DNA from 2 places in the Variovorax sp. GW821-FHT10B04 genome. Region 1 is predicted to be linked to the other one. Evidence: predicted binding sites of a transcription regulator. Region 1 holds the regulator's gene; the other holds the start of a gene.
The links. The regulator sigma-54, encoded in region 1, starts transcription at its own class of promoters, with help from an activator protein. The targets are predictions, from matches to a motif close to TGGCANGNAANCTGCTTT.
Positions count from the first base shown of each region.

Region 2: glnA (type I glutamate--ammonia ligase) is a predicted target of sigma-54. The motif match lies at 4,983-5,000, and genes of this name have one in related genera.

Region 1 is NZ_JBWKNQ010000002.1:585,966-602,036, reverse strand. It holds gene AC07PZ_RS07840 (THUMP domain-containing class I SAM-dependent RNA methyltransferase) at 1-1,173, opposite strand, end outside; gene AC07PZ_RS07835 (ATP-binding response regulator) at 1,296-3,086, shown strand; gene AC07PZ_RS07830 (RNA polymerase factor sigma-54) at 3,120-4,688, opposite strand; gene lptB (LPS export ABC transporter ATP-binding protein) at 4,717-5,517, opposite strand; gene lptA (lipopolysaccharide transport periplasmic protein LptA) at 5,514-6,185, opposite strand; gene AC07PZ_RS07815 (thiol:disulfide interchange protein DsbA/DsbL) at 6,310-6,957, opposite strand; gene AC07PZ_RS07810 (SPOR domain-containing protein) at 7,028-7,807, opposite strand; gene argS (arginine--tRNA ligase) at 7,824-9,509, opposite strand; gene AC07PZ_RS07800 (PsiF family protein) at 9,633-9,926, shown strand; gene AC07PZ_RS07795 (DUF2214 family protein) at 10,151-10,603, opposite strand; gene AC07PZ_RS07790 (LysR family transcriptional regulator) at 10,600-11,565, opposite strand; gene AC07PZ_RS07785 (TetR/AcrR family transcriptional regulator) at 11,694-12,305, shown strand; gene AC07PZ_RS07780 (MFS transporter) at 12,302-14,002, shown strand; gene AC07PZ_RS07775 (HlyD family secretion protein) at 14,016-15,122, shown strand; gene AC07PZ_RS07770 (efflux transporter outer membrane subunit) at 15,119-16,071, shown strand, end outside.
Region 2 is NZ_JBWKNQ010000003.1:401,622-417,692, reverse strand. It holds gene AC07PZ_RS10155 (pseudouridine synthase) at 1-305, shown strand, start outside; gene AC07PZ_RS10150 (YncE family protein) at 370-1,374, shown strand; gene AC07PZ_RS10145 (polysaccharide deacetylase family protein) at 1,361-2,191, shown strand; gene AC07PZ_RS10140 (sterol desaturase family protein) at 2,222-3,193, shown strand; gene AC07PZ_RS10135 (EI24 domain-containing protein) at 3,221-4,102, shown strand; gene AC07PZ_RS10130 (competence/damage-inducible protein A) at 4,099-4,899, shown strand; gene glnA (type I glutamate--ammonia ligase) at 5,046-6,461, shown strand; gene AC07PZ_RS10120 (hypothetical protein) at 6,604-7,107, shown strand; gene glnL (nitrogen regulation protein NR(II)) at 7,110-8,186, shown strand; gene ntrC (nitrogen regulation protein NR(I)) at 8,209-9,771, shown strand; gene xth (exodeoxyribonuclease III) at 9,854-10,639, opposite strand; gene AC07PZ_RS10100 (GntP family permease) at 10,785-12,173, opposite strand; gene AC07PZ_RS10095 (PAS domain-containing protein) at 12,427-13,347, shown strand; gene AC07PZ_RS10090 (NAD(P)H-dependent flavin oxidoreductase) at 13,425-14,459, opposite strand; gene AC07PZ_RS10085 (DUF4337 domain-containing protein) at 14,492-15,094, opposite strand; gene AC07PZ_RS10080 (dihydrofolate reductase) at 15,145-15,630, opposite strand; gene AC07PZ_RS10075 (thymidylate synthase) at 15,719-16,071, opposite strand, start outside.

The DNA.
Region 1 (16,071 bases):
CGGCACGCGGCGCGATTCCTTCAGCCGCATCTGCTTGGGCAGCTTGAGGTCGGGCGTCAGCACCCAGGCGGTCCAGCCGGCGTAGTTCTTCTTCCAGTGGCTCGCGAGCTGCGGGAAGAACTCGCCGCCGTCTCCGCTTTCGCTCTGGGCGGACTCACGGGCGCCGAAGCGCGCGGTACCGGCCACGCCACCGACCTCGATGCGCTCGCCGTAAGGCGGATTGAGCACGATGACACCGGACTCGGCCGGCGGCATGCGCTGCAACGCGTCGCCGCCGCGGAACTCGATCTGCGCAGCGACGCCCGCGCGCTCGGCATTGCGCTCGGCGAAGTCGACCATCCGGTGCGACACGTCGGAGCCGAAGATGCGCGGCGCTGAAGCCTCGGAGGCCTCGGAGGTTTCAGGCACGGCTTCGTTCTGCAGCGCCGACCACACGTGCGGCTGGAACGGCAGCAGTTTCTCGAAGCCGAAGCGCCGCAGCGAGCCCGCAGGAATATGCGACGCGATCTGCGCGGCCTCGATGGCGATCGTGCCGCTGCCGCAGCAGGGGTCGTACAGCGGCTGGTCCGCGACTTCGCCGGTTTCCGGGTTCCACCAGCCGCTGGCAGCCAGCATGGCGGCGGCCAGCGTTTCCTTCAGTGGCGCGTCACCCTTGTCCTGTCGCCAGCCGCGCTTGAAGAGCGGCTCGCCGGAGGTGTCGATGTACAGCGTGCAGGTGTCGGTGGTCAGGTGCGCGAAGACGCGGCAATCGGGCCACTGGGTCTCGATGCTCGGCCGGACGCCGCCGGCCTTGGCGCGAAAGCGGTCGGCAATGGCGTCCTTGATGCGCAGCGTCGCGAAGTTCAGGCTCTGCAACGGGCTGTGCTGCGCGGTGGTCTCGATCTTGAAGGTCTGCTTCGGCGTGAACCAGATCTCCCAGGCCACACCGCTCGCGATGGCATACAGGTCGTTCTCGCTGCGGTAGTTCGCGTGCGCCAGCTCGACCAGCACGCGCTGCGCCAGGCGGCTGTGGAGATTGAGCTTCATCGCGTCGCGCCACGAGCCGCGCACGTAGACGCCCCCGCGCGACGCCATCAGGTCGTCGCCGGCGAGGCCGGTCAAGCCATGCACCTCCTGGGCGAGAAAGTCCTCCACGCCGGCGGCGCAGGGCAGGAAAAGATGGAGTTGGTTCATAGGGTCGTGCGCTGAAAACGGCGCTGCCCGATTGTCACCGCATGACAACCGCACGCACGCCACCCGGCGCGGGCGTCATGGCTGCGCCTTATAGTGCGTGCGGACTTACTCCCACCGCACGCATGCCGTCCTCGCCCGCCCCGTCGAAGCGCGCGCCCGCCCAGTTCGCGGTGCAGTGCGAGGTGCTGCGCCTCAGCACCCAGCCGCTCGGCCCGATGCTGGCGGTCCAGTACCTCCTCAACTGCGGTGTCGCGGCGATCTTCGCCTGGCAGTACTCGCTGCCGCGCGCACTGGCCTGGATGCTGCTGATCACGCTGGTGACGGGCATGCGCGGCCTGCTGCCGCAGCGCATGCCGGCGGTCTTCACGCCCGACAGCCTGCGCCAGGCCCAGCGCGAACACACGCTGCGCACCGGCATCTGGGAATTCGCGCACGGCGCGGCCGGCGTGCTGCTGTTCAACCCCGCCGAACCCGTTCAGCAGATGCTGCTCGGACTGATCGTGATGGGCATGACGCTGTCGTCCGCGTTCTCGGTGTCCTTCTACGTGCCGGCGACGCAGCTGGCGATCGCGCTGCTGCTCGTGCCGGTGATCGCGATGGGGCTGATCGCGGGCTCGTCGACCATGATGGCCGTTGCGCTGGTCGGCATCGGCCTGCTCGCCATGGTCTGGAAACTGGTGGCCGACCACGCGCGGCAACTCGAGGAGAACATCGGCCTGCGCCTGAACGAAAGCACGCTGCGCGAGCAGGCGATGGCGGGGCTGCGCGAATCGGAACGCGCCCAGGCCGAACGGCTTCGCTTCTTCTCCGCCGCCAACCACGACCTGCGGCAACCCGTGATGGCGATCGGCCTGCAGTCCGAGGTTCTGCGCGAGCAGTTGCGCGATGGCGCACCGGCACGCCAGGTGCAGGTCACGGTCGACTCGCTCACGCGCGCGCAGCAGGCGCTCGAGGCGCTGACCAATCAGTTGCTCGAGATCGGCCGCATCGAGGCTGCGGCCGACGCCTTCGCCCCGTCCGCCGTAGCCCTGGCGCCGTTGCTGCGCGATCTCGCCCGGCTGGACGACGGCGGCCGGATCCACGTGCGATGCCCGGCCGACGCGGTGGCCTGGACCGACCCGGTGTCGCTGCGGCGCATCCTTGCGAACCTCGTCGACAACGCGATCAAGTTCGCACCGCACGGCCGGGTGCTGCTGGCCTGCCGGCGGCGCCCGGGCGGCTGGCGCGTCGAGGTGCGCGACGGCGGCATCGGCATCGCGCCGGAAGCGCAGGACCGCGTGTTCGGCGACTTCGAACAGGTCGGAAACACCGAGCGCAACCTGCAGCGCGGCCATGGCCTGGGCCTGGCGATCGTGCGCCGGCTCGCGCAGAAGCTCGGGCTGATGCTCACGCTGCGCTCGGTACCCGGCCGCGGCTCGGTGTTCGGCTTCGTGGTTCCCGAGGCGCCGCCAGGCATGGACACGCCGGCGCTGCACGTCGAGCCGCCGCACGCGAGCGACGACATCGACATCGATCGCAGCGGCGACGCCCTGCGACCCGGCCTGGCCGTGCTGGTGATCGAAGACAACGCGGTCGTCGCGGACAGCCTCGCCGCGCTGCTGCGCCTGTGGGGCGCCACGCCGCGCATCTACGAGAGTGCGGCCGAAGCGCTGGCGCTGGCCGACCTGCATGCGGTCGACGTGGCGCTGTGCGACATCCGGCTTCCCGGCGAACTCGACGGCATCGCGCTGGCCGAACGGCTGCAGACGCTCCAGCCCGCGCTCACGATCGCGCTGGTGTCGGCCGACATCGACGGCGCTGCGCGCAAGCTCGCGAAGGCGCATGGCTGGCATTCGCTGCGCAAGCCCGTTCAGCCGGCCGAACTGCGGGCCGTGCTGCAAGCGGCCGACCGGCGCGCGGCCGGCGTTCACTGACGCGCCGACGCGCGGCAGCCGGGCGGAAGAACCTCAGAGCGCCTTGCGAAGGTTCGCCGGCGCGATGCGCAGCGCTTCGCGGTATTTGGCGACCGTGCGGCGCGCGCAGTCGATGCCCTGTTCCTTCAGCATTTCCGAGATCTGGCTGTCCGACAGCGGCTTCTTCACGCTTTCGGAGCTGACGAACTGCTTGATCAGCGCGCGCACCGCCGTGCTCGACGCGTTGCCGCCGGTCTCGGTGCCGAGCGCCGAGCCGAAGAAGTACTTGAGCTCGACCGTGCCGTACGGCGTCGACATGTATTTGGCGGTGGTCACCCGGCTGATGGTCGACTCGTGCAGGCCGAGCTCGTCGGCGATCTCGCGCAGCACCAGCGGGCGCATCGCCAGTTCGCCGTGGATGAAGAAGCTCTTCTGGCGTTCGACGATCGCGTTGGACACGCGCAGGATCGTGTCGAAGCGCTGCTGGATGTTCTTGATGAACCAGCGCGCTTCCTGCAGCCGTTGCGACAGCGCCTGGCTGCCTTCGCCCTTGTGCGACTTGAGCGCACCGGCGTAGATGTCGTGCACGCGCAGGCGCGGCATCACGTCGGGATTGAGCATCACCCTGAACTTGATGTTGGTGCCGCGGCCGGTGCGCGTGACGATCACGTCCGGCACGATCACGTTGCGCTCCACGTCGACGAAGCGCCGGCCCGGCTTGGGCTCGAGCGTGGCGATCAGCTGCAGCGCGCTGCGCACCTCGTCCTCGTTGCTGCGCGTGAGCGTGGCCAGGCGCTTGAAGTCGCGCCGCGCCAGCAGTTCCATCGGCTGCTTGCAGATGGCGATGGCGGTCTTGCGGATCTGGCGCTCTTCGTCGTCGTCCTGCGGAGAAGCCAGCGCCTTGAGCTGGATCGACAGGCATTCGCCGAGGTCGCGCGCCCCGACACCGACCGGCTCCAGGCTCTGCAGCAGGCCGAGCGCGACCTGGAAGTGATGCACCAGGTCGTCGAACTGGTCGTTGTCGTCGCCCGCCAGCCCGGAGGCCAGCGAGGGCAGCGTGTCTTCCAGGTAGCCGTCGTCGTTGAGCGACTCGATCAGGAAGCGCAACGCCGCGCGGTCGTTCTCGCCGAGCCGCAGGCTCAGCGCCTGGCGATGCAGGAAGGACTGCAGCGACTCCTGGCTGCGCGCCAGTTCGGTGGCATCGGCACGCTCGTCGTCGCCCAGGTTGTTGTTGCGCGCGGGTGCGTCGCCGCCCCACTCGCTGTCGTCGGGTGTGAGTTCGACCGTGCCGTCGCCTTCCCAGTCGGGCTGCGCCTCGACCGCGTCGACGGTCGCCGGTTCGGCCTCGGTGGTGGTGGAAGTCTCCGTGGTCGTCGAGGACGAGGTGGACGCCCCGGGGCTGAAATCGTCGTCGCGCGGCGGCGGCGCATCGGCCGTGTCCACGCCGAATTCCTCGCGCGCCGCTTCTTCCGCGGTGCGCTCGAGGAACGGGTTCTCGTCGAGCATCTGCTCGACTTCCTGGCTCAGCTCGAGCGTCGACAACTGCAGCAGCCGGATCGACTGCTGCAACTGGGGCGTGAGCGCGAGATGCTGCGAAACGCGCAGCGACAAGCCCTGTTTCATGCGGCGTGTGGAACCTGCGTATGTGCCATCACATCCTGAAATGCTCGCCGAGGTACACGCGCCGCACCTCTGCGTTGTCGACGATCTCTGATGGTGTGCCCTTCGCGAGCACGTGCCCGTCGCTGATGATGAATGCGTGGTCGCAAATGCCCAAGGTCTCGCGCACGTTGTGATCGGTGATCAGCACGCCGATTCCGCGCTCCTTGAGGAAGCTGATGATCCGCTGGATCTCGATGACGGCGATCGGGTCGATGCCCGCGAAAGGCTCGTCCAGCAGGATGAAGCGCGGCTGCGTGGCCAGTGCGCGCGCAATCTCGACGCGGCGGCGTTCGCCGCCGGACAGCGCAAGCGCGGGCGAGGCGCGCAGATGGTCCACGCGCAGGTCGTTCAGCAGTTCGCTCAGCCGCTCCTCGATGCGCTGCCGCGACAGCGGCACCGGGCGGCCGGCCGCGTCGGGCTCGGTCTGGAGCTCGAGCACCGCGCGCACGTTTTCCTCGACCGACAGCTTTCGGAAGATCGACGCTTCCTGCGGCAGATAGCTCAGGCCCATGCGTGCCCGACGGTGGATCGGCATGTGCGCGATCGGCTCGCCGTCGATGGTGATGTCGCCTGCATCGGCGCGCACCAGCCCGACGATCATGTAGAAGGACGTGGTCTTGCCGGCGCCGTTCGGGCCGAGCAGCCCGACGACTTCGCCCTTCTGCACGTCGAGCGACACGTCCTTGACCACCTTGCGGCTGCCGTAGCTCTTCTGCAGCCCGCGCACCTCGAGGCGGCTGCCCGGCTCGGTGGCACGGGAAGACGGGAGGGTCGTTGAAGCGGCCGTCACTTGCGTGGTTCCCCGCCACCCAGCGTGGTGGTCGACCGCAGGCCGGTGCCCGGTGCGGGTGTCGGTGTGGCCGCACCGGCCGGCGCCGAGGCGGCCGCCTTCGGCGTGAGGATCGCCCGCACGCGGCTGCCGCGTTCACCGGTCGCGATGCTTGCATCCGGCGGCATCGGCGCACCGTTGACGGTGAAGGTGTCGTTGCTCTGGTCGTAGATGATCAGTGCGCCGGTCGTTTCGTCGTTCGGCGTGGCACCCAGCAGGCGCCGCATCACGGCGCGCCGGATGAACTTGACGTTGTCGGCGCGGCTGTCGTATTCGATGACTTCGGACTCGCCCTCCGTCCACTCGTCGGTACCGGTGTCGCGCTTTTGCTTGTAGTACGCAAGTTTGCCTGGCGCTGCGGTAACGACGCCGTACTGGTAGCCCTCGGGATCCTGCCGGACGTCGATGCGCGCGCCGCGGATGATGATCGTGCCCTTGGTCACGACCACGTTGCCGGTGAACACGCTGGTCTGCTTGAGGTCGTCGTAGCGCAACGCATCGGCCTCGATGTTCATCGGTTTGGCCCGATCGGCCTTCTCGGCCTGGGCCGCCGGCCACAGCGCGGCCAAGGCGAGCACGCACAGGGCAGCGCGGACGACGGGGATGAAGGAGGAGAAGGTTCTGTTCATAAAGGCACGAAACTTGCTGAACGATTGTATGCGTCTGTGAAAAGTCCCCCGAAGACGCGCAAGTGAAAAAGCCCGCCGAGGCGGGCTTCAGCAGCGTGTGCCCGGCCGATGCCGGCGAGGAACTTCAGCCCTTGCGCGCTTCGCCGACGAGGTACTCGCAGACCTGGAGCGCCTTCTCGAGGCTGCCGGCGGTGTCGCCGTCTACATACCAGCGGCCGGCCACGCCGAGCGCGGGCACGCCGGCCACCTGGTAATCGGCCGTGACCTGCGTCGCTCGCTTGGCCTTGCCGACAACGGTAAAGGATTTGAACAAATCGCCGAACTTCTTGGCATCCAGTCCCGGCTGCTTCGCGGCCCAGGCCAGGATCGCGTCGTCGCCGAACAGGCGCTGCCGCTCGCCGTGGATTGCCTGGAAGATCTTCAGCTGGAACTCGTCGACCTTGCCCATCGCCTCGAGCGTGTAGTACAGGCGCTGCTTGACTTCCGTGTCGTTGCCGACGAAGGGCACCGGGATGCGCTTGAAGGACACATGCGGCGGCAGCGTCTTGATCCAGGGTTCGAGGCGGGGCTCGAACGCTGCGCAATGCGGGCAGTTGTACGAGAAGAATTCGACCACTTCGACCTTGTCGGCGGGCGACTCGACGGGGGCGCGCTTGCCCAACACGATGTAGTCGGTGCCGGCCTTGGGCGCAGCGCCCTGGGCGTTCACCCGGGAGGCGAATGGAAGCAACCCGAGGGAGGCTGCGGTCAGCGAAAAATCACGGCGTTTCATTGAAAAGTTTCTCCTGTGGCCTGAAAGAGCCGCCAAACGGGCGCGGAGTTCCCGCGGCCGAACGGCGGACTCAGCGCTGGACGCGCACCAGCGCGGCTTCGAGCCCGCCGCTGTCGAGTCGATCCTTGAGCCGGTCGGCGTCGTCCTTCTTGTTGAACGGGCCGGCGCGCACGCGGTAGACCGTCCGGCCCGCCTGTTCACGCTCGGTGACACGCGCCTCGACACCCATCAGGGTGAGCTTGGCGCGTTGCGCCTCGGCATCTTCGGTGGTGCGGAACGCCCCCGCCTGCACGAAGTACATGAAGGGTTCGGCGGCGCTCGCGCCACCGCTGTCCGGGGTGCCCGCGGTGCCCGAAGCACGCGCGCGGGCCAGATCGCCGAGCGGATCGGCCGACGGGCGGCCGCCGTTGTTGACTTCCACCGGTCGGCTGGTGCGCGGCACGATCGACGGAATCGGCGCCCCGGTGAGCTGCTGGTTCGGCAATGCCGTGACGCTCTGCGGCGGCGGCGCCTGTGGCAACTGCTGCGATGACGACACCTGCGGCTGCTGCTGCATCGATGGCGGCTGCACCGGTGGCTGCTGCGTCTGCGCCTGGACTGGCGGCTGGGCCGTCACCGGTGCCGGGCTGCGCGGCTGGGCCGGCTTGCCCGACAGCGGACCGTTCGGGTCCCAGTCGCGGTTCTTGCGCGCCTCGGCCTCGTCCTGCTCGGCACCGCCGCGCTGGGTCTTGGTCATGAACGGTATCGGCACCTTGGTCACGTAGACCGCGATGCCCAGCGCCACGCCCAGGCCGAAGACGATGCCGATGATCAGGCCGATGACGGTGTTGCCGCGTTGTCGTTGTTTCATGGTGGAGAGGAGGGAATCACATCTTGCGCGGCGCACTCACGCCGAGGACCGCGAGGCCATTGTGCAGCACCTGCGCGGTCGCAGCGACCAGCGCCAGCCGCGCCAGCCTGACCGGTTCCTCGTCGACCAGGATGCGCTCGGCATCGTAGTAGCTGTGGTAGCTGGCGGCGAGTTCCCGCAGGTAGAAAGTGACGTCGTGCGGCGCGAAATCCTTGGCCGCGCCGGTCAGCATCTCGGGGTACTTGGCCAGCAGCAGCATCAGCGCCTGGGCGGCCGGACTTTGCAACGCCGACAGGTCGACGCCGCCGAGCGTGGCGACATCGCCACCCCAGGCCGCCAGCACCGAGCAGATGCGCGCATGCGCGTACTGCACGTAATAGACGGGGTTGTCGTTGTTCTTGGCAACGGCCAGGTCGACGTCGAAGGTGTATTCGGTGTCCGGCTTGCGGCTGAGCAGGAAGAAGCGCACCGCGTCGGTGCTGGTCCATTCGATCAGGTCGCGCAGCGTGACGTAGCTGCCGGCGCGCTTGCTGATCTTGACCTCTTCGCCGCCCTTCATCACGCGCACCATCGTGTGCAGCACGTAGTCGGGGTAGCCGGCCGGAATGCCGACGCCGGCCGCCTGCAGGCCGGCGCGCACGCGCGCGATCGTCCCGTGGTGGTCGGTGCCCTGGATGTTGACGACCTTGTGGAAGCCGCGCTCCCACTTGGCGATGTGATACGCCACGTCGGGCACGAAGTACGTGTACGTGCCGTCCTTCTTCCGCATCACGCGGTCCTTGTCGTCGCCGTAGTCGGTCGAACGCAGCCACAGCGCGTCGTCCTGCTCGTAGGTCTTGCCGGCGTCGATCAGCTTCTGCACCGTCGCCGCGACGCGGCCGCTGGTGTAGAGACTGGACTCCAGGTAATAGTTGTCGAACTTCACCTGGAAGGCCTTCAGGTCGAGGTCCTGTTCGCGGCGCAGGTAGGCCACGGCGAACTGGCGGATCGAGTCGATGTCGTCGATGTCGCCGCTCGCGGTGTAGGCGCGGTCGTCGGCGCTCACGGTCTTCTTCGCCTTGAAGTCTTCCGCGATGTCGGCGATGTAGTCGCCGTTGTAGGCCGCTGCCTTCTCGCCGCTCGGCCACTCGGCGTCGCCGGGCTTGAAGCCCTGGAGCCGCAGCTGCGTGCTGTTGGCCAGCGTCTGGATCTGGACGCCCGCGTCGTTGTAATAGAACTCGCGGTAGACGTCGGCGCCCTGCGTGTCGAGCAGGTTGCAGATAGCGTCGCCCAGCGCAGCCTGCCGTCCGTGGCCGACGTGCAGCGGGCCGGTCGGATTGGCCGAGACGAACTCGACCAGCACGCGTGCGCCGGTGGCCGGCTGCTTGCCGAAGCGGTCGCCCGCCGCCAGAACCTCGCGCACCACCTGCTGCTTGGCGGCGGTCTTGAGGCGGATGTTCAGGAAGCCGGGGCCGGCGATCTCGATCGCCTCGACCCACTCGGCAAAGGCCGGCGTGGCGCGCAATGCAGCGCTGAGATCCTCCGCCAGATCGCGCGGCTTGCGGCCGAGCGGCTTGGCGAGTTGCATGGCCACGGTGCTCGCGAAATCGCCATGCGCCGCCACCTTGGGGGATTCGAACACGGCTTTGACGCCGGCACCGGGGGAAAAGGAATCGAGCGTGCGCGCGAAGGCCGCGAGCAGCTCCTGTTTGACCAATAGCATCGAGGGATTTTACCGGGGCATGCCCGACCACCCTCGATATTGGTCATCCGGTATCGCGGCTGAGCCGTTAGCCACAGCAGCCCGACCGGCTTTCTTCAACCTTCACTCCAAGGACACCGACCCATGAAAAAGCTTCTCACCCTGGCCGCGCTCGGCCTGAGCCTCTCGTTCGGTGCCGCGCACGCGCAGGACAAGGCGCCGACCGCCCAGCAGACCAAGATGGCGACCTGCAACAAGGACGCCACCGGCAAGAAGGGCGACGAACGCAAGGCATTCATGAAGACCTGCCTGTCGGCCAAGCCGACGGTGGTCACGCAGCAGGACAAGATGAAGAGCTGCAACGCCGATCCGAAGGCGAAGGCGCTCAAGGGCGACGAACGCAAGGCGTTCATGAAGACCTGCTTGAGTAAAGGTTAACCCCCCAGGCTTCGCGCACTTCGTGTCGCTTCGCCAACCCCCTTCCGGGGGCAACACCAGCGGCCCGGCAAAGCCGGTTCCGCGGTGAAGCTTGGCTCTCCCCCAGGCTTGCTCGCTTCGCGTAGCACCGCCAACCCCCTTCCGGGGGCAACACCAGCGGCCCGGCAAAGCCGGTTCCGCGGTGTTCCTGGAAGGGGATGAGACGGGCGGGATGCGGGCGGGGGCTACTTGCCGAAGCCGCGGGCGAGGAAGACGGCGACGAGCGGGATCACGGCGATCAGGTGGGCCTGGACCATCACCAGCTTGCGGGTCTTCTTGATGTCGGCTTCGGCGGGCAGCGTGCCGCTGTTGCGCAGCGTCTTGCGCCAGCGCATGTAGGTCAGCGTGGGAAAGATCGAGATCACGCCGATCACGATGAAGAGCGTGAGCTTCACGTGCAGCAGCGGGTTGGTCCAGTACCAGGCCGTGCCCTTCACGCCCCAGACGGTGCGGGCGATGCCGGTGGCCAGCACCATGATGGCGGCGATGCCGTAGACCAGGTCGACCTTGGCGAGCCGCTCGACCACCGCGGCATTGAGCCACTGCACGCGGCACAGCGCGGCCTCGCTGGAGATGAAGACGACCATCGTGAGGATGGCCAGCAGGTGCAGGTAGGCAAGGATCGCTTCGAGGGTCATCGCGGAGGTTCCTGGAATATCGTGGGCGCCTTCATTGTGCCGGCCCAGAAGTCGGGACGGGCGTACTCCGCCTTCAGAAAATCGACCCACAGCCGCACCCGCAGCGGCAGGTGCTTGCGCTGCGGGAACACGGCGTAGATGCCGTTCGGCGCAGCGGCATAGTCGTCCAGCACCGGCACCAGCAGGCCGGCCTCGATCTCGGCCTCGACCTCCCAGGTGCTGCGCCAGGCGATGCCGTGTCCGGCCAGGCACCAGTCGTGCAGCACCTGGCCGTCGCTGCAGTCGAGCGGCCCGTCCGGCTTCAGGTGCACCACCTCGCGTTCGCCGCCTTCCTCCGCGGCCGGCATCCGGAACGCCCAGCCACGCGTCTGCGACGCATCGCTCGACAGCGTGAGGCAGTCGTAGCGCGCCAGGTCGGACGGATGCCGGGGCGTGCCATGGCGCCGCAGGAAGCCGGGCGTTGCCACGCAGCGGCGCCGGTTGTCGGCCAGGCGCAGGCTCACCAGCGATGAGTCCGGCAAGTCGCCGACACGCACCGCGCAGTCAAAGCTCTCGCCCGCCACGTCGACCACGCGGTCGCTCAGGTTCAGCGAGATCGTCACCTCGGGATGCATCGCGTGGAAGCGCGGCACCAGCGGCGCCACGTGGCGCCGACCGAAGCCGGCCGGCGCCGTCACGCGCAGATGGCCGCTGGCCTTGACGCCGCCCGCACTCACGCTCGCCTCGGCATTCGCGAACTCCACCAGCAGGCGCTGGCAGTCCTCCAGGAAGGCGCTGCCCTCGTGCGTGAGCGTGATGCGCCGCGTGGTGCGCAGCAGCAGCTTGACGCCGAGCCGCTCTTCCAGCGCGTCGATGCGCCGGCCCATGATCGCCGGCGCCACGCCCTCGGCCTTCGCCGCGGCCGTGAGGCTGCCGCGCGTGGCGATCGACACGAAGGATTCGAGCTGGGTGAGGCGGTCCATGGCGATGGATTATCCGGAGCGCTGTGGCTGCAAGCCGACAGGCTCCCGGGTTAACCCTTGGATTTTCGGCAGCGTGTTCGATATTTCGATACAATTTAGTTTCGAAACTAATCCGTTCACTAATTCTCATGTCCGAGCCTCTTGCCAGTCCGCCGCCGGGCCGTCCGCGCGATGCCGCACTCGATGCCAACATTCTTCGCGCCGCGATGGAGCTGCTCGGCGAATCCGGCATCCACGCGGTCACTATGGACGCCGTGGCCCAGCGCGCAGGTGCCGGCAAGGCGTCGCTCTACCGGCGCTGGAAGTCGAAGGACGAACTGCTGGCCGATGCGCTCACGCTGCACTCGCCGATCGACGTGGAAGTCGACACCGGCACGTTGCGCGACGACCTGATCAAGATCTACGAGCACTACTACGGCATCGGCAACCACGTGATGCAGGTGGCCGTGCAGGAGATGCTGGGCAATGTGCGCCAGCACATGGCCTGGACCGAGAAGGTCGCGCCCGAGCGGCTGACCGCGCGGCGCGCCAAGGTGCGCGCACTGGTCGAACGCGCCGTGGCGCGCAGCGAGATCGGCGTGCCCGACGACATGGACCTGCTGCTCGACCTGGTGCCGGCCATGATCCTGTACCGCTACAACACGCGCAGTCAGAAAGTCACGCGCACCTCGATCGCCCGTTTCGTCGACGGGCTGGTGATGCCGCTGGCGCGCAAGGCAACCAGGGCGCCGCAGCCATGAGCACGACACCGGACAGCGACGCACGCATCGCCGAAGACCCGGCCGGCGAGCTCGACGAGCGCGTCCCCGAGAACATCGCCGAACCGCCGGCACCGGCCGCCCCGCTACCTGCGCCGCCCTATGTGTTGAGCGAAGGCCTGGCCATGGGCGCGGTGTCGCTGCTGCTGGCCATCACGCAAGGGCTGGGCGTGAACCTGGTCAATTCGAATCTGACCGGCGTGCAGGGTGCGCTGGGCGCAACCGCCACCGAAGCCAGTTGGCTCACCACCGCCTACTACGCGACCAACATCTCGGCCTCGCTGCTGCTGACCAAGGTGCGCTATCAATACGGCCTGCGCCGCTTTGCCGACGTCGTCATTCCGGTCTACCTGCTGATGGCGATGGCGCACTTGTTCGCGCAGCACCTGGGCTCGGCCGTGCTGGTGCGCGCAGCACTGGGGCTGGTCGCCGCGCCGCTCAGCAGCCTGACCTTCCTCTACATGATCCAGGCTTTCCCGCCGCCCAAGGCCTTCGTCGGCGTCGTGCTCGGGTTCGGGGTGCTGCAGCTCGGGGCGCCGATGTCACGCATCATTTCCGAGGACCTGTTGCAGCTGGGCCAGTGGCAAGGCCTGAACATGGTCGACACGGCACTCGCCATCCTGTGCGTCGCGGCGATCAACGTGGTGCGCATCCGGCCGATGCCCACGCAGCAGATGTTCGTGAAAGGCGACGGCTTCGTCTTCGCGCTGTACGCGCTGGCGCTGGCGCTGCTGTGCGTGGTGCTGACGCAGGGGCGGCTCCATTGGTGGACCGACACGCCCTGGCTCGGCATGTGCCTGGCCGGTGCGGTGCTGTGCTTCGGCATCTACGTCGCGATCGAACTGCAGCGCGAGAAGCCGATGATCGACCTGCGCTGGCTGATGACCCCGTTCATGCTGCGCTTCATCGGCGCCACGCTGCTGTTTCGCGTGGTGCTGTCGGAGCAGACCATCGGCGCGGTCGGGCTCATGAACACGCTCGGCTTCACCAACGACCAGATGCACCTGCTGTTCGTCTGGGTGACGATCGGCACGGCCCTCGGCTTTCTTGCCGCGCTGCTGGTGTTGCCGTCCGGCAAATTCGCCCTGTTGGGCGACACCGCCCTGGTGCTGATCATGGTGGCGGCCTGGATGGACGGCAATTCGACCGTGCTCACGCGGCCGCACGATCTCTATGTCTCGCAAACGCTGCTGGCCGTCGCGACCTCGATGTTCCTCGCGTCCGCGGTGGTGCAGGGCTTCGGCCATGTGATCGCCGGCGGCATGAAGAACCTGATCAGCTTCGTCGCGGTCTTCAGCGGCGGACAGGCGCTGGCCGGGCTCATCGGCCAGGCCTGGCTGGCCACGCTGGTGATCGACCGCCAGCGCTTGCACTACGGGCAACTGGTGGAGCATCTGCAGCTGTCCGACCCGCAGGTCGTGCAGCGCCTGACCCAGCTGGGCGGTGCCTATGCATCGACGCTGAACGACTCCGCCGCCCGCACCGGCCAGGCGCTGACGCTGCTGAGCCAGCAGGTCACGCAGCAGTCCTACGTGATGGCCTACAACGACCTGTTCCACACCGTGGCGCTGGTCTCGACCCTCGGTTTCCTCGTTTTCGCGGGCGTCAAGACGCACCGCTGGCACCGCGCGCGGCGCGCAGCGCCAGCCACCTCCGCAACACCCGCCGCTTCTTCCTGATCGCTTTCCTCTCATGTCAACACTCAGCAAAACCCTTCGTTCGCGCGGCACCTGGATCGTGCTGATCGCCACCCTGCTCTGCGTGGGCCTGGTGCTGTACGCCTGGCGCCTGCCGCCCTTCCAGACCAGCACCGAAACCACCGAGAACGCCTTCGTGCGCGGCATGGTGACCATCGTCGCGCCCAAGGTCGACGGCTACGTGGCCGAGGTCGAAGTGCAGGACTACATGGCAGTCAAGGCCGGCCAGGTGCTGGTGAAGCTGGACGACCGCATCTATCGCCAGAAGCTCGAACAGGCGCGCAGCGCGCTCGCCGCGCAAGAGGCCAACCTGGCGAACACGGCGCAGACACGGCTGGCGCGCGAAGCCGCCATCGGCAGCACGCAGGCGCAGATCGCGAGCGCGCAGGCGCAGTTGCTGAACGCACGTGCCCAGCTGTCGCGAGCCCAGGCCGACATGCGGCGCGCCACGCCGCTCGCGCAGGACGGCTCCCTGTCGCAGCGCGAGCGCGACCAGACCGAGGCCGCGCTGCACCAGGCCGAAGCCACCGTGAAGCAGGCCGAGGCCACGTCGCAGCAGACGCAGGCCGGGCACGCCGTCGCCACGCAGGACCTGCGCACCGTGATCGTCAACCGCGGTGCGGTCGAGGCATCCGTCGAATCGGCCCGCGCGGCGGTCAAGCTCGCCGAGATCGACCTCGAGAACACGCAGATCCGCGCGCCGCGCGACGGCCACGTCGGCGAGGTCGGCGTCAAGCTGGGCCAGTACGTGACGCCCGGCACGCAACTGATGGCCGTCGTGCCTTCGCAGATCTGGGTGGTGGCGAACTTCAAGGAAGCGCAGACCGCGCGCATGGCGCCCGGCCAGCCCGCGCATTTCCACGTCGATGCGCTGGCCGATGCACGGCTCACCGGTCACGTCGAACGCATCTCGCCGGCCACCGGCTCGGAGTTCAGCGTGATCAAGCAGGACAACGCCACCGGCAACTTCACCAAGATCCCGCAGCGCCTGTCGGTGCGCATCGCGGTCGACCCGGACCAGGCGATCGCGATGCGCCTGCGGCCCGGCATGTCGGTGGTGGTGGGCGTCGACACGCGCAGCGGCGCGGAAGGCCAGCCATGAAGACCGCCACACGCCGTCCCTCGACGCGGGGGACGCAAGGGACGCTGCGTCCCGGTGCGACGCTCAAGCTCGCGCTCGGCGGCGTGGCGATGGCGCTGTTGCAGGCATGCAGCAGCACGCCGCCGACCGCGGCCACGCTGGACGCGCCCATCCCCGCCGTGTGGCAGGGCCAGCGCGACGCCGCCGGCGGCGCGCCGTTGCAGACCGGCTGGTGGCGCGACTTCGGCGATCCGGTGCTCGACGGGCTGGTCGCGCAGGCGCTGGCGCACAACACCGACCTGCGCGCCGCCGCGGCCCGCGTTGCCGAAGCCCGTGCGCTCGGCGACGTGCAGCGTGCCGCGGACTCGCCGACGCTCAACCTCGGCACGAGCGGCAGCCGCGGCCAGCAGGTCAGTGCCGCGACCGGCAAGCCCTACCTTTCGAACGATGGCGTGGCGCAGTTCCAGGCGTCCTATGAAGTCGACCTCTGGGGCCACGTCGACGCACTGAACCGGGCCGCCAGCGCCCAGCTCACCGCGAGCGAAGCGGCACGCGACAGTGCCGCGCTCAGCGTGGCCGCGACCACCGCCGCCGGCTACGTCAACCTGCGCGCGCTCGATGCGCGGCTCGACGTGGCGCAACGCACGCTGGCCGCACGCGATTCGGCGCTCAAGCTGGCGCGCTCGCGGCAGGAACGCGGCTACACCTCCGCGCTCGAGACGCAGCAGAGCGAGGCCGAGTACCGCGCCACCGCGGCGGTGATCCCCCAGTTGCAGCTCGCGATCCGCCGGCAGGAGCATGCGATCAGCCTGCTGACCGGCGCCGCGCCCGGCACGGTGCCGCGCGGCGTCGCGCTGACCGCGCTGCGGCTTGCGCCGCTGCCGGCTCCCGGCCTGCCGTCGGACCTGCTGCGCCGGCGCCCCGACATCGCCGGCGCCGAGGCGCAGCTCGTCGCAAGCGATGCGCAGCT
Region 2 (16,071 bases), on a different contig from region 1:
TGACGACCAAGCATCCGGTCGATGCATCGCAGGTCGACCGGTTGCTGGCCGGTGTCGTGCTCGACGATGATCCCAAGCCCGTACGCGCAGCCGCTTGCGAGGCGACCGGCGAGCTCCAGTTGCGGCTGACGCTGACCGAGGGCAAGTACCATCAGGTCAAGCGCATGGTCGCGGCAGTCGGCAATCGTGTCGAGGCATTGCATCGGTCGCGCATCGGCGGGTTGAGCCTGCCGGACGACCTTGCGCCGGGGCAATGGCGCTGGCTCACCGCCGAACAGGTGGATGCGCTGCGAACCGCGCGCTGAGGTCAGCCGACCGCCAGGGTCGGGCGTTAAAGTCCCCATTGCTCGCCGTCACGGAACTCTCCTTTTGCAAGCTACTCAAGCTCCTTCTTCATCGATCGGCCGCTGTGCGGCCATCCTGCTCGCCCTTGCGGCCTTCGTCCTGCCTGCGGTGGCCGAGCAAAGGCCTCCGCTCTTCGTCCTCAACTCGCTCGATGCGACGGTCAGCGTGATCGACCCGGTCAGCTGGACCGAGAAACAACGCATTCCGACCGGCAAGGAGCCGCATCACCTGTACATGACGCCGGACGAAAAGTCGGTCATCGTGGCCAATTCGGCCGGCGATTCACTGACTTTCCTCGACCCGCGGACGGCTGCGGTCCAGCGCGTGGTCTACGGCATCATCGATCCATACCAGTTGCAGTTCTCGCGTGACATGAAGTGGTTCGTCACCGCCGGCAACCGCCTGAACCACGTCGACATCTACCGCTGGGACGGCAAGGACCTCAAACTGGCCAGCCGCGTGATGACGGGCAAGACGCCCAGCCATATCTGGATCGATGCGGCGAGCACTGTGGCCTATGTGACGATGCAGGACAGCGACGAACTGGTCGCCATCGATCTGGCCACGCAGAAGATCCGCTGGCGCACGCCCACGGGTGCGATGCCGGCAGATATCTTCGGTGTCCACAACGATCGCACGCTGCTGGTCGGCCTGACGGGCAGCGACGGTGTGCAGGTGTTCGACGTGGCGGGCGAGAAACCGGTGGCGGTCGGCAAGATTCTCACGGGCAAGGGCGCGCATGCGTTCCGCTCAGGTGGTGACGGCCAGACCGTGTTCGTGAGCAATCGCGTCGCCAACACCATCAGCCGCATCGACTTGCGCACGCTCAAGGTCATCGAGAGCTATCCGGTGCCGGGTGGCCCGGACTGCATGGACCTGTCCGCCGATGGCAAGACGCTTTTCGTCACCTCGCGCTGGGCCAAGCGGCTCAGCGTGGTCGACCTGGCGGGTGCCAAGGCCGTGGTTCGCACCGTGAACGTCGGGCGCTCGCCGCACGGCGTATGGACGCTCGAGCATGCCCCGCGCTGAGGTCACCAAGGGTCGCGGCCGGGCGGGCGTCGCCCTGACGGCGCTGCTGGCGCTGGCATGGTTGCCGGCAGGCGCGCAGGCCGAAGGCGCTTGCGCCAAGCCGGTGTACCTGACCATCGACACCGGCCACATGGGCGTTGCACCGCTGATCGCGGATGTGCTGCATCGCCAGAACGTGCGGGTGACTTTCTTCGCTGCCGCAGAACGGACGCAGACCGACGGCAACAGCCTGGACGATCACTGGGCGCCCTGGTGGAAGGCGCGCGCGGCCGAAGGCAACGAATTCGCGTCGCACACCTACGACCATGTCTATTGGCGCGGCGACGAGCCCACTGCAAAAGGCGGCGAGCCCCGCTTCCGCATCCAGCCGTCGGCTGGCCCGCAAGCCGGACGCACTTTCTCGTGGAGTGCATCGCAGTACTGCGCCGAGATCCGGCAGTCGAGCGATCGGCTCGCGCAGATCACGGGCAAGAAGCCGTTGCCGTTGTTCCGTGCGCCTGGCGGCAAGACATCGCCGAATCTGCTCGCCGCCGCGCGCGCTTGCGGCTATGCGCATGCGGGCTGGTCGCCGGCCGGATTTCTGGGCGACGAGTTGCCCAGCGAGACTTTCAGCAATGCGCGTCTGTTGCAGCAGGCGCTCGATCACATCAAGTCGGGCGATGTGCTGCTTGCACACCTCGGCATCTGGTCACGCAAGGAACCCTGGGCGCCTGCGGTGCTCGAACCGCTGATCGTGGGCTTGAAGGCCAAGGGCTTCTGCTTCGAGACGCTGCGGCAGCATCCGGCCTATCAAGGCTGGATCGCATCGCATCCCTGAGTTTCAAAGAACGCATAGACACCGCCTGCCATGGAGTGGCTGACCGATATTTTCGTGAGCGCGCAGCAATGGCTGTTCGAGGCCGTCGTGCAGCCGCTGGTGTACGCAGTCGGCCTCGGCGGCTGGGTCGAGGAGGCGTTCGACGCGACGGGCTGGGTGCTCGTCGGGCTGATCCAGATCGCGATTCTCGTCGCGGTCATCGGGCCGCTCCAGCGCTGGCGGCCCGCCGAGCCGGTGGTCGACAGGCGCGCCATCCGCACCGATGTTCTCTACACGCTGATCCATCGGCTCGGGCTGTTCCGGCTCGGCATGTTCTTCCTGCTGCAGCCGGTGTTCGACGACACGTTGGGCCTGCTGCGCAGCCACGGCTGGGGTTCGCTTCACCTTGACGAACTGTGGCCGGGCGTCACCGACGTGCCATGGGTGGCGTTCGCCGTGTACCTCGTGGTGCTCGACTTCGTCGAATACCTGATCCATCGCGGGCAGCATCACTTCGGATGGTGGTGGGGGCTCCACTCGCTGCACCACTCGCAGCGTCAGATGACGATGTGGAGCGACAACCGAAATCATCTGCTGGACGATGCCATCCACGACACGATCATCGTGATCGTCGCGCAACTGATTGGCGTGGCGCCCGGTCAGTTCATCGCGCTGGTCGCGCTGATGCAGCTCAGCGAGAGCCTGCAGCATGCCAACCTGCGCGTCGGCTTCGGTGCCATCGGCGAACGGCTGTGGATCAGCCCGCGTTTCCATCGGCTGCATCACAGCATCGGCCTCGGCCACGAGTCGAAGGGCGCATCGACACTGGGTGGCCATAACTTCGGCGTGCTGCTTCCGTGGTGGGACATGCTGTTTCGCACGGTGAATTTCGAGCCGCGCTACGACCCGACCGGCATTCGCGACCAGGTCGAGCCCGATGCACAAGGGCGTCTTCGCGACTATGGCCGCGGCTTCTGGTCGCAGCAATGGCGGGGCCTGATGCGGCTGGCCGGCCGACGCTGACATCGCCGGGCGTTATTCTCGGTACCGATGCGTCTTCTTCTCGACTCCTTCTGGCGTGCCGCCGCGTACTGCCTGCGCCCGCGGGTGATCATGCTGTCGTTGGCGCCGCTGTTGCTGATGGCGCTGCTTGCGGCCGGACTGGGTTACTTCTATTGGGCGCCGAGCGTTGCCCGCACACGCGCTGCGCTCGACGCCTGGCCCTTGCTGGCCAGCTTCTGGGGATGGATCGGCGGGTTGTTCTCGACCCACATGACCGAGGTGCTGGCGCCGTTGGTCGTGGTGTTCGCGGCCACGCCGGTGATCGTCGTCGTTTCTCTGTTGATCGTGGCAGGGCTGATGGCACCGGCGCTCACGCGGCTGGTGGCCGAGCGGCGCTTTGCCGGCCTGCAGCGCGGCAAGGGTGTTTCGGTGTTCTGGAGCGTCGCGCGGTCGATCGGGCTCACGGTGCTGGCGTTGCTGGCCCTGGTCGTGTCGATGCCGCTGTGGCTCATTCCGCCGCTGGTGTTGATCCTTCCGCCGCTGATCTGGGGTTGGCTGACTTACCGGGTGATGAGCTTCGACGCGCTGGCCGAGCATGCCAACGCCGAGGAGCGCTCGGCTGTGCTGCGCGCGCACCGATTGCCTCTGTTGTGCATTGGCGTGCTGTGTGGCTATCTCGGCGCTGCGCCGAGTGTCATCTGGGCGTCGGGGCTGCTGTTCGTCGCTGCGTTCTTCGTGCTCGTGCCGCTTGCCATCTGGATCTACACGCTCGTCTTCGCCTTCTCCGCACTCTGGTTCGCGCACTATTGCCTGGAGGCGCTGGCGCAGTTGCGTGCCCAGCGCGCGGCCCTGGTTCCGGCTGTTTCAACCACCCTCGCCGAGGCGGCCATTCCGGACCGCACGGCTTCATCCCACTGGGAAAATCCATGACCCGTGCCTTTGGCCTCATCGTCGTCGGTGACGAAATCCTGTCCGGCAAGCGCGTCGACAAGCACATGCCCAAGGTCATCGAGCTGCTCGCAGCGCGCGGCCTTCAACTGGACTGGGCGGAGTACGTCGGCGATGTGCCGGCGCGCATCACGGCTGCGCTGGCACGGGCCTTTGCTTCGGGCGACATCGTCTTTTCCACCGGCGGCATCGGCGCCACGCCCGACGACCACACGCGCCAGTGCGCAGCGGCCGCACTCGCCCGGCCCCTTGCGCTCCATCCCGAGGCGGAGCTGCTGATCCGTGAGCGCATGCAGGACACCGCGCGCGAGCAGGGCACCGTCTACGAGCCCGATCGGCCCGACAACGTGCACCGGCTCAACATGGGCGTGTTCCCGGTTGGTGCCGAAATCATCCGCAATCCGTACAACAAGATTCCCGGGTTCAGCATCGACGACGTGCATTTCGTTCCGGGCTTTCCCGTGATGGCATGGCCGATGATCGAATCGGTGCTCGACGCGCGCTATGCGCCCTTGTTCGCGCTCGGCGCCGCAGCGGAGAAATCCGTGATCGTCTATGGGGGCATGGAAGCCACGCTGACGCCTTTGATGGAAGCCATCGAGAAGGCGCATCCGGGCGTGAAGGTGTTCAGCCTGCCCAGCGTCGACCACCCCCAGCACGGCCGTCACATCGAACTCGGCGTGAAGGGCGCCCGTGACGCGATGAACGCCGCGTACGTCGATTTGCTGGCGGGTCTGCGCACCTTCGATGTTCGTCTTGGCCCTGAATTGGTGCGATAAAAATACAAGCACCAAATTGAAGAATTGACGCTTTGTTTTGGTGATAGTGTGCGCTGCCGTGCGACATTCGCCTCTGCCTTCAATGGCACAGAAACTGCATTCCACCCCTTCGTAATCCTAACAACCCATCCAACCAGGAGAAACTGATGGCAAAGACCGTCGCCGATGTACTGAAGCTCGTCAAGGAAAACGAGGTCAAGTTCGTCGACTTCCGCTTCACCGACACCCGTGGCAAGGAACAGCACGTCACCGTGCCGGTCTCCCATTTCGACGAAGACAAGTTCACCTCGGGCCATGCGTTCGACGGCTCGTCGATCGCCGGCTGGAAGGGGATCGAAGCCTCGGACATGCAGCTGATGCCCGACCCGAACACCGCCAACATCGATCCGTTCTTCGAAGAAACGACGCTGATCCTGACCTGCGACGTGATCGACCCGACCGATGGCAAGCCCTACGAGCGCGATCCCCGCTCGCTGGCCAAGCGCGCTGAAGCCTACATGAAGGCCTCGGGCCTGGGCGACACGGCCTTCTTCGGACCGGAACCCGAATTCTTCGTGTTCGACGGCGTGCGCTGGAAGAACGACATGTCCGGCTGCTTCGTGAAGATCGATTCCGAAGAAGCTTCCTGGAACACCGACAAGGAATACGAACACGGCAACAGCGGCCACCGTCCCGCCGTCAAGGGTGGCTACTTCCCGGTGCCGCCGGTCGACAGCTTCCAGGACATGCGCTCTGAAATGTGCCTGGTCCTCGAATCGCTGGGCATCCCGGTCGAAGTGCATCACCACGAAGTGGCGAACGCCGGCCAGATGGAACTCGGCACCAAGTTCAGCACGCTGATCCAGCGCGCCGACTGGGTCCAGCTGCAGAAGTACGTGATCCACAACGTGGCCCACGCGTACGGCAAGACCGCCACCTTCATGCCCAAGCCCATCGTCGGCGACAACGGCTCCGGCATGCACGTGCACCAGTCGGTCTGGAAGGACGGCAAGAACCTGTTCGCCGGCGACGGCTATGCAGGCCTGTCGGAATTCGCGCTGCACTACATCGGCGGCATCATCAAGCACGCTCGTGCGCTGAACGCCATCACGAACCCCGGCACCAACAGCTACAAGCGCCTGGTCCCCGGCTTCGAAGCCCCGGTGAAGCTGGCCTACTCGGCCAAGAACCGCTCGGCCTCGATCCGCATTCCGTTCGTCGCCAACCCCAAGGGCCGCCGCGTCGAAGCGCGCTTCCCCGATCCGCTGATGAACCCGTACCTCGGTTTCGCCGCGCTGCTGATGGCCGGCCTCGACGGCGTCGAGAACAAGATCGATCCGGGCGAAGCTGCAACGAAGGACCTCTACCATCTGCCGCCGGAAGAAGACGCGCTGATCCCGACCGTCTGCCACAGCCTCGACCAGGCCCTCGAGTACCTCGACAAGGACCGCGCATTCCTGACCAAGGGCGGCGTGTTCACCGACGCGTACATCGATGCCTACATCGACCTCAAGATGCAGGAAGTCACGCGCTTCCGCATGGCGACGCACCCGGTCGAATTCGACATGTACTACTCGCTGTAAGCCAAGGCTTTTCAGCACACGCAAGGACGGCGCAAGCCGTCCTTTTTCGTTGGTGCACGGAGGCCGGAGAGCCCGACATCGGCCTGTTTTTCGGTTGCACGAGAATGCGTGCTTCTGCGCTGTGCTCCAGACTTCGAGGACCATGAAGACTCTTTTGCTCTCGTTCGCCGGCATCGTTGCCATGGCGGCCCTGCCGCTTCACGCGCAGGAGCGCGTCTGGCGCTGCGGCAATGAATACACGAACAACGCGGCCCTGGCCCAGGAGCGCGGCTGCAAGGTGATGGAAGGCGGCAACGTCACGGTGGTCCGTGGCACGCGGCCCGCCGGCGCGGGCGCTGCGGGTTCGGCCGTTGCTTCGGCGCCGGCGGGCAGTCCCCGGGTCGAAGGCGCCGACCAGCGTTCGCGCGACGGCGAAGCCCGTTCCATCCTCGAAGCCGAGCTTCGCAAGGCCGAATCGCGTCGCGCCGATCTGCAGCGCGACTACAACAACGGCGAGCCCGAGAAACAAGGCGCCGAGGGCCGCAACTATCAGAAGTACCTCGACCGCGTGGCCGACATGAAGGCAGAGATCGCACGCAACGACATGGACATCGCAGGCATCCGGCGCGAACTCGGCCGGCTGCAACCCTCTACCGGTACCCCTTGACCATGGCATTCGGCAAGCCCGCAGCGGCATCCAAACGTTTTCAGACCTTCGACTTGCTCTCCACGCTGATCGGCGTGATCAAGAGCGATGGCACCCTGTTGTTCGCCAACGCGGCGCTCGAGGACGCGCTCGGCACCTCGCGGCGCACGCTCGAAGGCTCGCAGTTCGGCGCCTGCTTCCACGAGCCGCACGTGTTGCGCACGGCCGTCGATGGCGCGCGCAGCAACGATTTCGCCACCCTGCGCTACGAAGCCTTCCTGCGTCGCGTGAACCACGAGCTGATGCCCGTGCAGGTCACGCTGGCGCAGGGCGACAAGGCCGGCGAGTTCGTCATCGAGATGTCGCCGCTCGAGCAGCAGGTACGGCAGGACCGCGAAGAGCGTCTGCTCGATCAGGCGCAGGCGAACAAGGAGCTGATCCGCAACCTGGCGCACGAGATCAAGAATCCGCTCGGCGGCATCCGCGGCGCGGCGCAGCTGTTGCAGATGGAGGTCGAGTCACGCGACCTCATCGAATACACGCAGGTCATCATCCACGAGGCCGATCGGCTGCAGACGCTGGTCGACCGGCTGCTGGCGCCGCACCGCCGGCCGCACGTGGTCGGCGACGTCAACATCCACGAGGTCTGCGAACGCGTCCGCTCGGTCATCCTGGCCGAATTCCCGCGCGACCTGCACATCGAGCGCGACTTCGACGTGTCGATCCCGGAGTTTCGCGGTGACCGCGAGCAACTGATCCAGGCGACGCTGAACATCGTCCACAACGCCGCGCAGGCCCTGGCGGAGCGCCGCGCGGCAGGCGACGCATGCATCACTTTCAAGACCCGCATCGCCCGTCAGGTGATCTTCAACAAGCAGTGGTATCGACTGGCACTGGAATTGCATGTCATCGACAACGGACCGGGTGTACCGGATGCGATCAAGGACCGCATTTTTTACCCGTTGGTGTCCGGCAGGGATGGTGGAACGGGACTGGGGCTGACGCTCGCGCAAACCTTCGTGCAACAGCACCATGGCGTGATCGAGTGCGACAGCGTACCGGGCCGGACCGATTTCAAAATATTGATACCGCTGCCATAGCAGCAAGGCGACAAGGAGCTGCATGAAGCCGATCTGGATAGTAGATGACGACCAATCGATCCGCTTCGTGCTGGAAAAGGCGTTGCTGCGCGAGGACCTCCCTACGCGCAGTTTCACCAATACACGCGAAGTACTGGCTGCCCTCGAAGTGGCGGCGGACGATGAAATGCAGGGGCCGCAGGTCCTGGTGAGCGACATCCGCATGCCGGGTGGCTCGGGTCTCGATCTGCTCGACAAGGTCAAGGCCAAGCACCCCGGCTTGCCCGTCATCATCATGACGGCGTTTTCCGACCTGGACAGTGCCGTCTCGGCCTTCCAGGGCGGCGCCTTCGAATACCTGCCCAAGCCTTTCGATTTGCCACGCGCCGTCGAACTCATCCGCCGTGCGGTGGACGAAAGCCAGCGCGAAGAAGTGGCCGAAGAGCGCATGGCCGCCGCGCCCGAGATGCTCGGCCAGGCGCCGGCGATGCAGGACGTGTTCCGCGCGATCGGCCGCCTGTCGCAGAGCAACGTGACGGTGCTGATCACCGGCGAGTCGGGTTCCGGCAAGGAGCTGGTGGCACGCGCGCTGCACAAGCACTCGCCACGCGCCAACGGTCCCTTCGTGGCCATCAACACGGCCGCCATCCCGAAGGATCTGCTCGAGAGCGAACTGTTCGGCCATGAGCGCGGTGCCTTCACCGGCGCCCAGACCATGCGCCGCGGCCGCTTCGAGCAGGCCGAAGGCGGCACGTTGTTCCTCGACGAAATCGGCGACATGCCTTTCGATCTGCAGACGCGCCTGCTGCGCGTGTTGAGCGACGGCCATTTCTATCGCGTCGGCGGCCACAACTCGGTCAAGGCCAACGTTCGCGTGATCGCGGCCACCCACCAGGACCTGGAGCAACGCGTCAAGCTCGGCGGTTTCCGCGAAGACTTGTTCCACCGCCTCAACGTGATCCGCCTGCGCCTGCCGGCGCTGCGCGAGCGTGGCGAGGACGTGCCTGCGCTCACCCGTCACTTCCTCCAGCAGAGTGCCAAGCAGCTGGGCGTCGAGCCCAAGCGGATCTCGGATGCCGCGCTGGCACGGCTCGCGACCTTCGGCTTCCCTGGCAACGTGCGCCAGCTGGAGAACATCTGCCATTGGCTGACGGTCATGGCGCCGGCGCAACTCATCGAGGCGAAGGACCTTCCGCCCGAAGTGATGGCCGTGCAGCCTGGCGAAGTGCCCGCAGCCGCGCCTGTTGCCGCGGCCGCTCCGGTGCTGGCTGCAGTGCCCGTTGCCGCAATGCCTGCGACGGCGGTGGAGCATGACGCGATGCTGGCGCCTTCGGCCGCCGCGGTGTCGTCGCCGGCAGCTGTCGTCTCGTCTCCCATCGAGGCGGGTGCGCTCGGCGGCTGGGAGATCGGCCTGGAACTCGAAGCCCAGACGCTGCTCGCTGCCGGCCGCACCGATGTCTGGGATGCGCTGTCGCGTCGCTTCGAATCGCGACTGATCCTCACCGCGCTGGCCAACACGCGCGGCCGCCGCATCGAAGCCGCTCAGAAGCTGGGTATCGGCCGCAACACCATCACGCGCAAGATCCAGGAACTGGGCCTGGAATAGTCGTAGCCGCGCGGCCCGGCGCTCTTCCCGCAGCACGCGGGAGGTCGTCGGGTACGCCGCAATGCCACCGGAATCGCCGGACTCAGGCGCCCAACGTCAGCTCGAGCACGACCGGCGCGTGGTCGCTGGGCTTTTCCCATTTGCGCGGAACGCGGTCGATCACGCAGCTCGTCGCCTGGGGCACCAACGGCGCGCTGATCAGGATGTGATCGATGCGCAGCCCGCGATTCTTCTGGTAGCCCAGCATGCGGTAGTCCCACCAGGAGAAGCTCTTCTCGGGCTGGTCGAACAGCCGGAAGGCATCCGTCAGCCCCAGGCCGATCAGCGACTGGAAATGCGCGCGTTCCTCGCTCGTGTGATGGATGGTCTCGCGCAGGCCCACCGGATCGAAACTGTCGCGGTCCTCGGGCGTAATGTTGAAGTCGCCCAGCAACACCAGGTTCGGATGTGCGGCCATCTCGGCGCGCAGCCATTCGCGCAGCGCGTCGAGCCATTGCAGCTTGTAGGCGAACTTGTCGCTGCCGGGTGCCTGGCCGTTGACGAAATAGCCGTTCACCACGCGCAGCGGTCCGGCCGGCGTGTCGACGGTTGCCGCAATCACGCGGGATTGTTCGTCGCTGAAGCCGGTGATGTTTCGCACGATGTCGCGTGTCGGCGCGAGGCTCAGGATGGCGACGCCGTTGTAGGTCTTCTGGCCGAACACCGCGGCTTCGTAGCCGGCCGACTTGAGGACTTCCAGCGGGAACTTGTCGTCGGTCATCTTCAGCTCCTGCAGGCACAGCAGATCGACCGGATTCGCGATCAGCCAGTCGAGCACATGCTGCAGGCGTGCGGTAAGGGAATTGACGTTCCAGGTGGCGATACGCATAGGACTTCTAACCTCTTGATTCATGGCAATTTCGGGGTGCCTGTCTGGCGCGGTGGCTCGTGGGGGATGGACTTGCCTCGGTTCCAGGGGTCACGGTCGTGCAGCCAGCAGGCGTTGTTCTTTCGTGCGACGGCGGGCGGCCCGTTCAAACCAGGGGCGGCAGCAGGTTCAGCAGCAGCACCATCACAAGCCCGACCACCGCGACGATGGACTGGACCACCGAGATGGTCTTGGTCGCCTCGCCCATGCTCATGCCGAACGATTCCTTGACCAGCCAGAAGCCGGCGTGATTCGCGTAGTTGAAGAACAGCGAGCCGCATCCGATCGACAGGGCCAGCAAAGGCTGGTTGACGGTCGTGCCGGAAGCCGCGAGCGGCGCCAGCAGGCCGGCCGCACCCACGATGCCGACGGTGGCCGAACCGGTCGAGACCGACAGCAACATCGAGATCAGCCAGCCGAGCAGCAGCGGCGACAGTGCAAGCTGATGGCTCATGTGCACGATGGCGTCGCCGACATGGGCGTCGGTCAGCACCTGCTGGAATGCACCGCCACCCGCGATGATGAGCAGCACGTTGGCGACGGGCTTGACGCTCTGGCTGAGCGCCTTGCGCACCGCCTCGGGCTGGCCGGGCTTCAAGGCCACGACCGCGAAGATCACGCCGAGCAGCATGGCGATGATCGGGTTGCCCACGAAGGCGGCGACGTGCAGCAGGGGCGAGCCCTTGGCCAGCACGACTTCGCCCAGCGCGTGGAACAGCATCAGCAAGGCGGGCAGCAGCGCCGTGAGCAGCCCGAGGCCGATGGGGGGCGAAGTTTTTGGTGCCGACGCCGCGCCGTGGTCGGCATCCGGCGCGTACTGCGCGACCAGGGCGTCGTCCGGCCGCACGGTCAGGCGAGGCGCGATGAAGGCGCCGTATACCGGGCCGGCCAGCACGATGGCTGGGATCGCGGCGATGAAGCCGTAGAGCATGGTCGCGCCCACGCTGGTCTTCAGCGTGGCGATGGCGGTCAACGGGCCCGGATGGGGCGGCACCATGCCATGCATGGCCGCGAGTGCGGCGATCACCGGCACGCCCACGTAGACATAGGCGGATCCGCTGCCGGGTTGTTCGGATTCCAGTTTTCGAGCCACGCCGAAGATCAGCGGCAGCATCACGACCAGGCCGACCTCGAAAAACATGGGGATGCCGATGATGAAAGCGACGCCGCTCATGGCCCAGGGCAGGGCCCTGCGCGAAGAGCGGCTCACGATGGCGTTGGCCACGCTGTCCGTGACGCCGGAGTCCGCCAGGATCTTCCCCAGCATGGCGCCCAGTGCCACGACCAGGCCGACCGCTCCCAGCGTCTTGCCGGCACCGTCGGAGATGGCGCGCACGAGCCGGTCCAGCGGCATGCCGGTGGTCAGGCCCACGGCCGCCGAGACGACCAGAAGGGCCAGCAGCGGATGCAGTTTGGGCTTGGACACGATGAGTGCGACCAGTCCCAGCACGCTGACGAGTGCAATGACCAGCAGTTCGATATCCCCTGAATTCATGTTTGGCAGTTCGAATGTTGCTTGAAACGCCGCACGAGGCCCTGAGGGCTCATTCGTGGCGGCCGCACACCATAGCATCTGAAGAATGCGCCTGTGCTGGCCGCAGGCCGGGCGCCGCCGTGCCCGATCTTCAGCGCGTGACGGACGCTCTTCGTCGGCGCCGAAATTTACCGTAGCATTTCAACGAGCGCTGATGCATGCCGGCGATGGCGGTGATTTCGTCGCCACACCGAGATGACCGGGAGAACCTGCCATGGACGATGACTCGCCGATCGATTTCAACGATCCCGTGTGGGCCATCGTGCAGAGCCTGCCGTCCATGCTGTCGTATTGGGGCCGCGACCTGCAGTGCCGGTTTGCCAACCAGGCCTACGAGCGATGGTTCGATGTGCGGGCCTCGCAGCTGTTCGACAGTTCGCTGCGCGACCTGCTCGGTCCCGAACTCTTCGCTCGCAGCGAGCCCTACATCCGCGGTGTGCTGCAGGGTATTCCGCAGGAGTTCGATCGCATGCCGGTCGATTCGCGGCGCCCGGAAAGACCCGGTCTCGTGAACTATCTGCCGCATGTCGTGAACGGCAAGGTGCTCGGCTTCATCGTCCAGGTGACGGATGTGAGCCGCCTTCACGAGATGAAGGCGCAGCTTCAGCAACAGGCGCTCGAGACCGAAAAGGCCTGCGCCTTGCTGCGTCAGAGCGAAGCCGATCTGCAGCAGGCCCAGACGCTGGGACAGATCGGCAGCTGGGAATTCGATGTGGCGAGCGACACGACGACCTGGTCGATGCAGCTCTATGAGCTTTTCGGCCGCAATCCGGCGCTCGCCCCACCCAGCCTGGGCGAGCATGCGTCGTGCTTCAGCCCCGAAAGCTGGCTCCGGTTCGAGCGCACGGTCGGCCGCGCCATCCGCCTCGGCGAGGCCTACACGCTGGAGCTCGAGTACATCCATGCCAGTGGGCGGCGGGGATGGCTCGAGGCGCGCGGCGCGGCGTTGCGGGACGCGCATGGCGCGGTCGTGGCGCTGCACGGTACGGCGCAGGAAATCTCCAAACGGAGGCTCGCGAGCAGCGCAGAAAAACAGGCGAGCCGGATCGCTGAACTGGAGGCCCGTCTGTCGGCGGCCCGTGCGCGCATCGGCAGCCTGGAAGCCGCATTGGCGCAGCGCGACCTGGTGCGCTGAGGCACCCACTCATCCGCTGACGGATCGGTGCGCCAGCGGATGCGCGCGGCATCGGGCCGCGGCTTGGCGTCGCACCTTCAGGCGTTTGCGAGAAGGCGCGTCAGTTCGGCGGCCGGGATCTCGCGGCAGCCGGATGCGTTCTGGCCCGACCACAGCGTCGAGAAATCGTCGCGGCCCTGCTTTTCGGCAGCGGCCTTCAGCGGCACGAGCGCGGCTGTGGCGAGCGGAAACGCCGGTGCGGCCTCGCCGATCGGTCCGAGCTCGTTCATCAGGCGATTGGGGATGCCGCGTGCAGGCCGTCCGGTGATCAGGTTGGTCAGCACGGTGTGCTCCGCGCGCGGGCTCTTCAGTGCCGCCCGATGCAGCGCGGTGGTGGTGGCTTCCGGGCAGAGCAGGTAGCTCGTACCGATCTGCACGCCGGCCGCGCCCAGCGCCAGCGCGGCCTTGACGCCCTGAGCGTCGGCAATGCCGCCGGCCGCGATCACCGGCACCTGCACGGCGCGCAGCACCTGCGGCAGCAGCGCCATCGTGCCGATCTGGGTCGTCAGATCGTCGCTGAGGAAGATGCCCCGATGGCCGCCGGCCTCCAGGCCCTGCGCAATGATGGCGTCGGCACCGTTCGCCTCAAGCCAGCGCGCCTCCGCAACCGTGGTGGCCGAAGCCAGCACCTTCGCGCCCCACGACTTCACGCGTTGCAGCAGTGCGGGGGAGGGCAGTCCGAAGTGAAAGCTCACGACCGGCGGCTTGAACTCGGCGAGCACGTCGGCCACCGCATCGCTGAACGGCGCGCGTCCGGCGCCGGACGCGATCGCCGATGCGTCGATGCCGAATTCCGCGTAGTAGGGCGCGAGCGCGTCATGCCATCGACGGTCACGCGCAGCATCGGGTGTCGGCGGCACGTGGCAGAAGAAATTAACGTTGTAGGGCCGTGCGGTCCCCGCCGTGATGGCCTGCAACTCGGCGCGCATCGACTCGGGCGTGAGCATCGCGCAGGGCAGTGAACCGAGTCCGCCCGCGTTGGACACAGCGATCGCCATCGCGCTGCCCTGCACGCCGGCCATCGGCGCCTGGATGATCGGCAGTTCGATGCCGAGGAGTTCGGAGATGTTCATTGAAGGCTCCAGTGGGCGCACGAGGCGCCGGGTCAGAGGTGGAAGGCGGCGGCCGCACCGACCAGCACACCGACGCCGGCCAGGGCCAGCATGCCGTACTCCAGCCACTTCTTCTTGGTCAACAGGGCAATGGCCGCCAGCGCAATCGAGACCTGCAGCACGGTCGTGGCCTGTGCCCACCGGTGATGCTGGTGCATCTGCGCGTCGGACTGGTGGTCCCAGTCCGTGGCTTCGGCCTCGAGCTTCTGTGCGGCGAGCTGGATCTCGTTCTTCTCTTTTTCGTAGCGGTCGAGCTTGGTCTGCAAGGCGGGCTTGCGGTCATCCGGTGCGGCGTCGCGTGCGAACTCCGTCAGCGCCTGTTTCGTGCTCTTCGCCTGGAAGTAGTTCCACTGGTTCGAGGCCTCGGTCTTCTTGATGGCCGCGTTGTTCTTGTAGAGCCCGGCGTTCGCTTGCGTGGCGCCGCCCATGTACGAGAAGAGCGCGCCGACCGTCGCGATGATCGCGGTGCAGACGGCGATCTGGTTCGTCATGCTCTTGCCGGCGATGCCGTGGTGCTCGCTGCCGTGGCCGCCTTGGGCGGCATGCTCCAGTTCGTGGTCGTGCGGGCCGTGCACGTGGAAGCCGTGGTCTGACATGGGGATTTCTTCTGTTGTTGTGCTTGTTCTGGCGGAAAGCCCGCCCGCATTCAAATCCGCTCGAGCGTCACGAAGCCGAAGGCCAGGCCGGACGCCGCCACGTGCGATTCGCGGGTGGTCTCGTGCCAGGTGCCGTCGAGTATCGGGGCGTGCGCGTCGCCCTCGTAATCGCGTGCGATCTCGGTCACGACCACGCGCTGCGCGTGCGGCAGCGCTTCGGCGTAGATCTGCGCGCCGCCGATCACCCATACCTCGGCGGCATCGCGCGCGAGCGTGATCGCCTCCGGCAGGCTGTGCGCGACCTGCGCGCCGTCGGCCGACCAGCCCGCTTGCCGCGTGACGACGATGTTGGTTCGGCCCGGCAGCGGGCGGAACTTCGGCGGCAGCGAATCCCAGGTCTTGCGGCCCATGATCACGGGGCAGCCGGCTGTCATGCGCTTGAAGTGCGCCATGTCTTCCGGCAGATGCCAGGGCAGCGCGTTGTTCTTGCCGATCACGCCGTTGGCGGCGCGGGCGTAGATCAGGTTCAGGCGCATGGTCGTTCGCCGCAGGGTCGCCCCAAGGCGAATGATGCCCACCCGGGGGTCAGCGAGTACACGCCAGTGACGAGTGCGGGGGCCATGCTCAGACCGCCACCGGTGCCTTGATCGCGGGATGCGGCTCGTAGCCATCGAACACGAAGTCCTCGTACGCGTAGTCGAAGATCGAGTCCGGCCGGCGCAGGATGCGCAGCGTCGGGTACGGGCGCGGTTCGCGGCTCAGTTGCAGCGCGACCTGTTCGACGTGGTTGCTGTAGATGTGGCAGTCGCCGCCGGTCCAGATGAAGTCGCCGACGTCGAGATCGCACTGCTGCGCCACCATGTGCGTGAGCAGCGCATAGCTCGCGATGTTGAAGGGCACGCCCAGAAAGATGTCCGCGCTGCGCTGGTACAGCTGGCAGCTCAGCTTGCCGCGTTCGCCGGCGGCCTGCGGCGGCG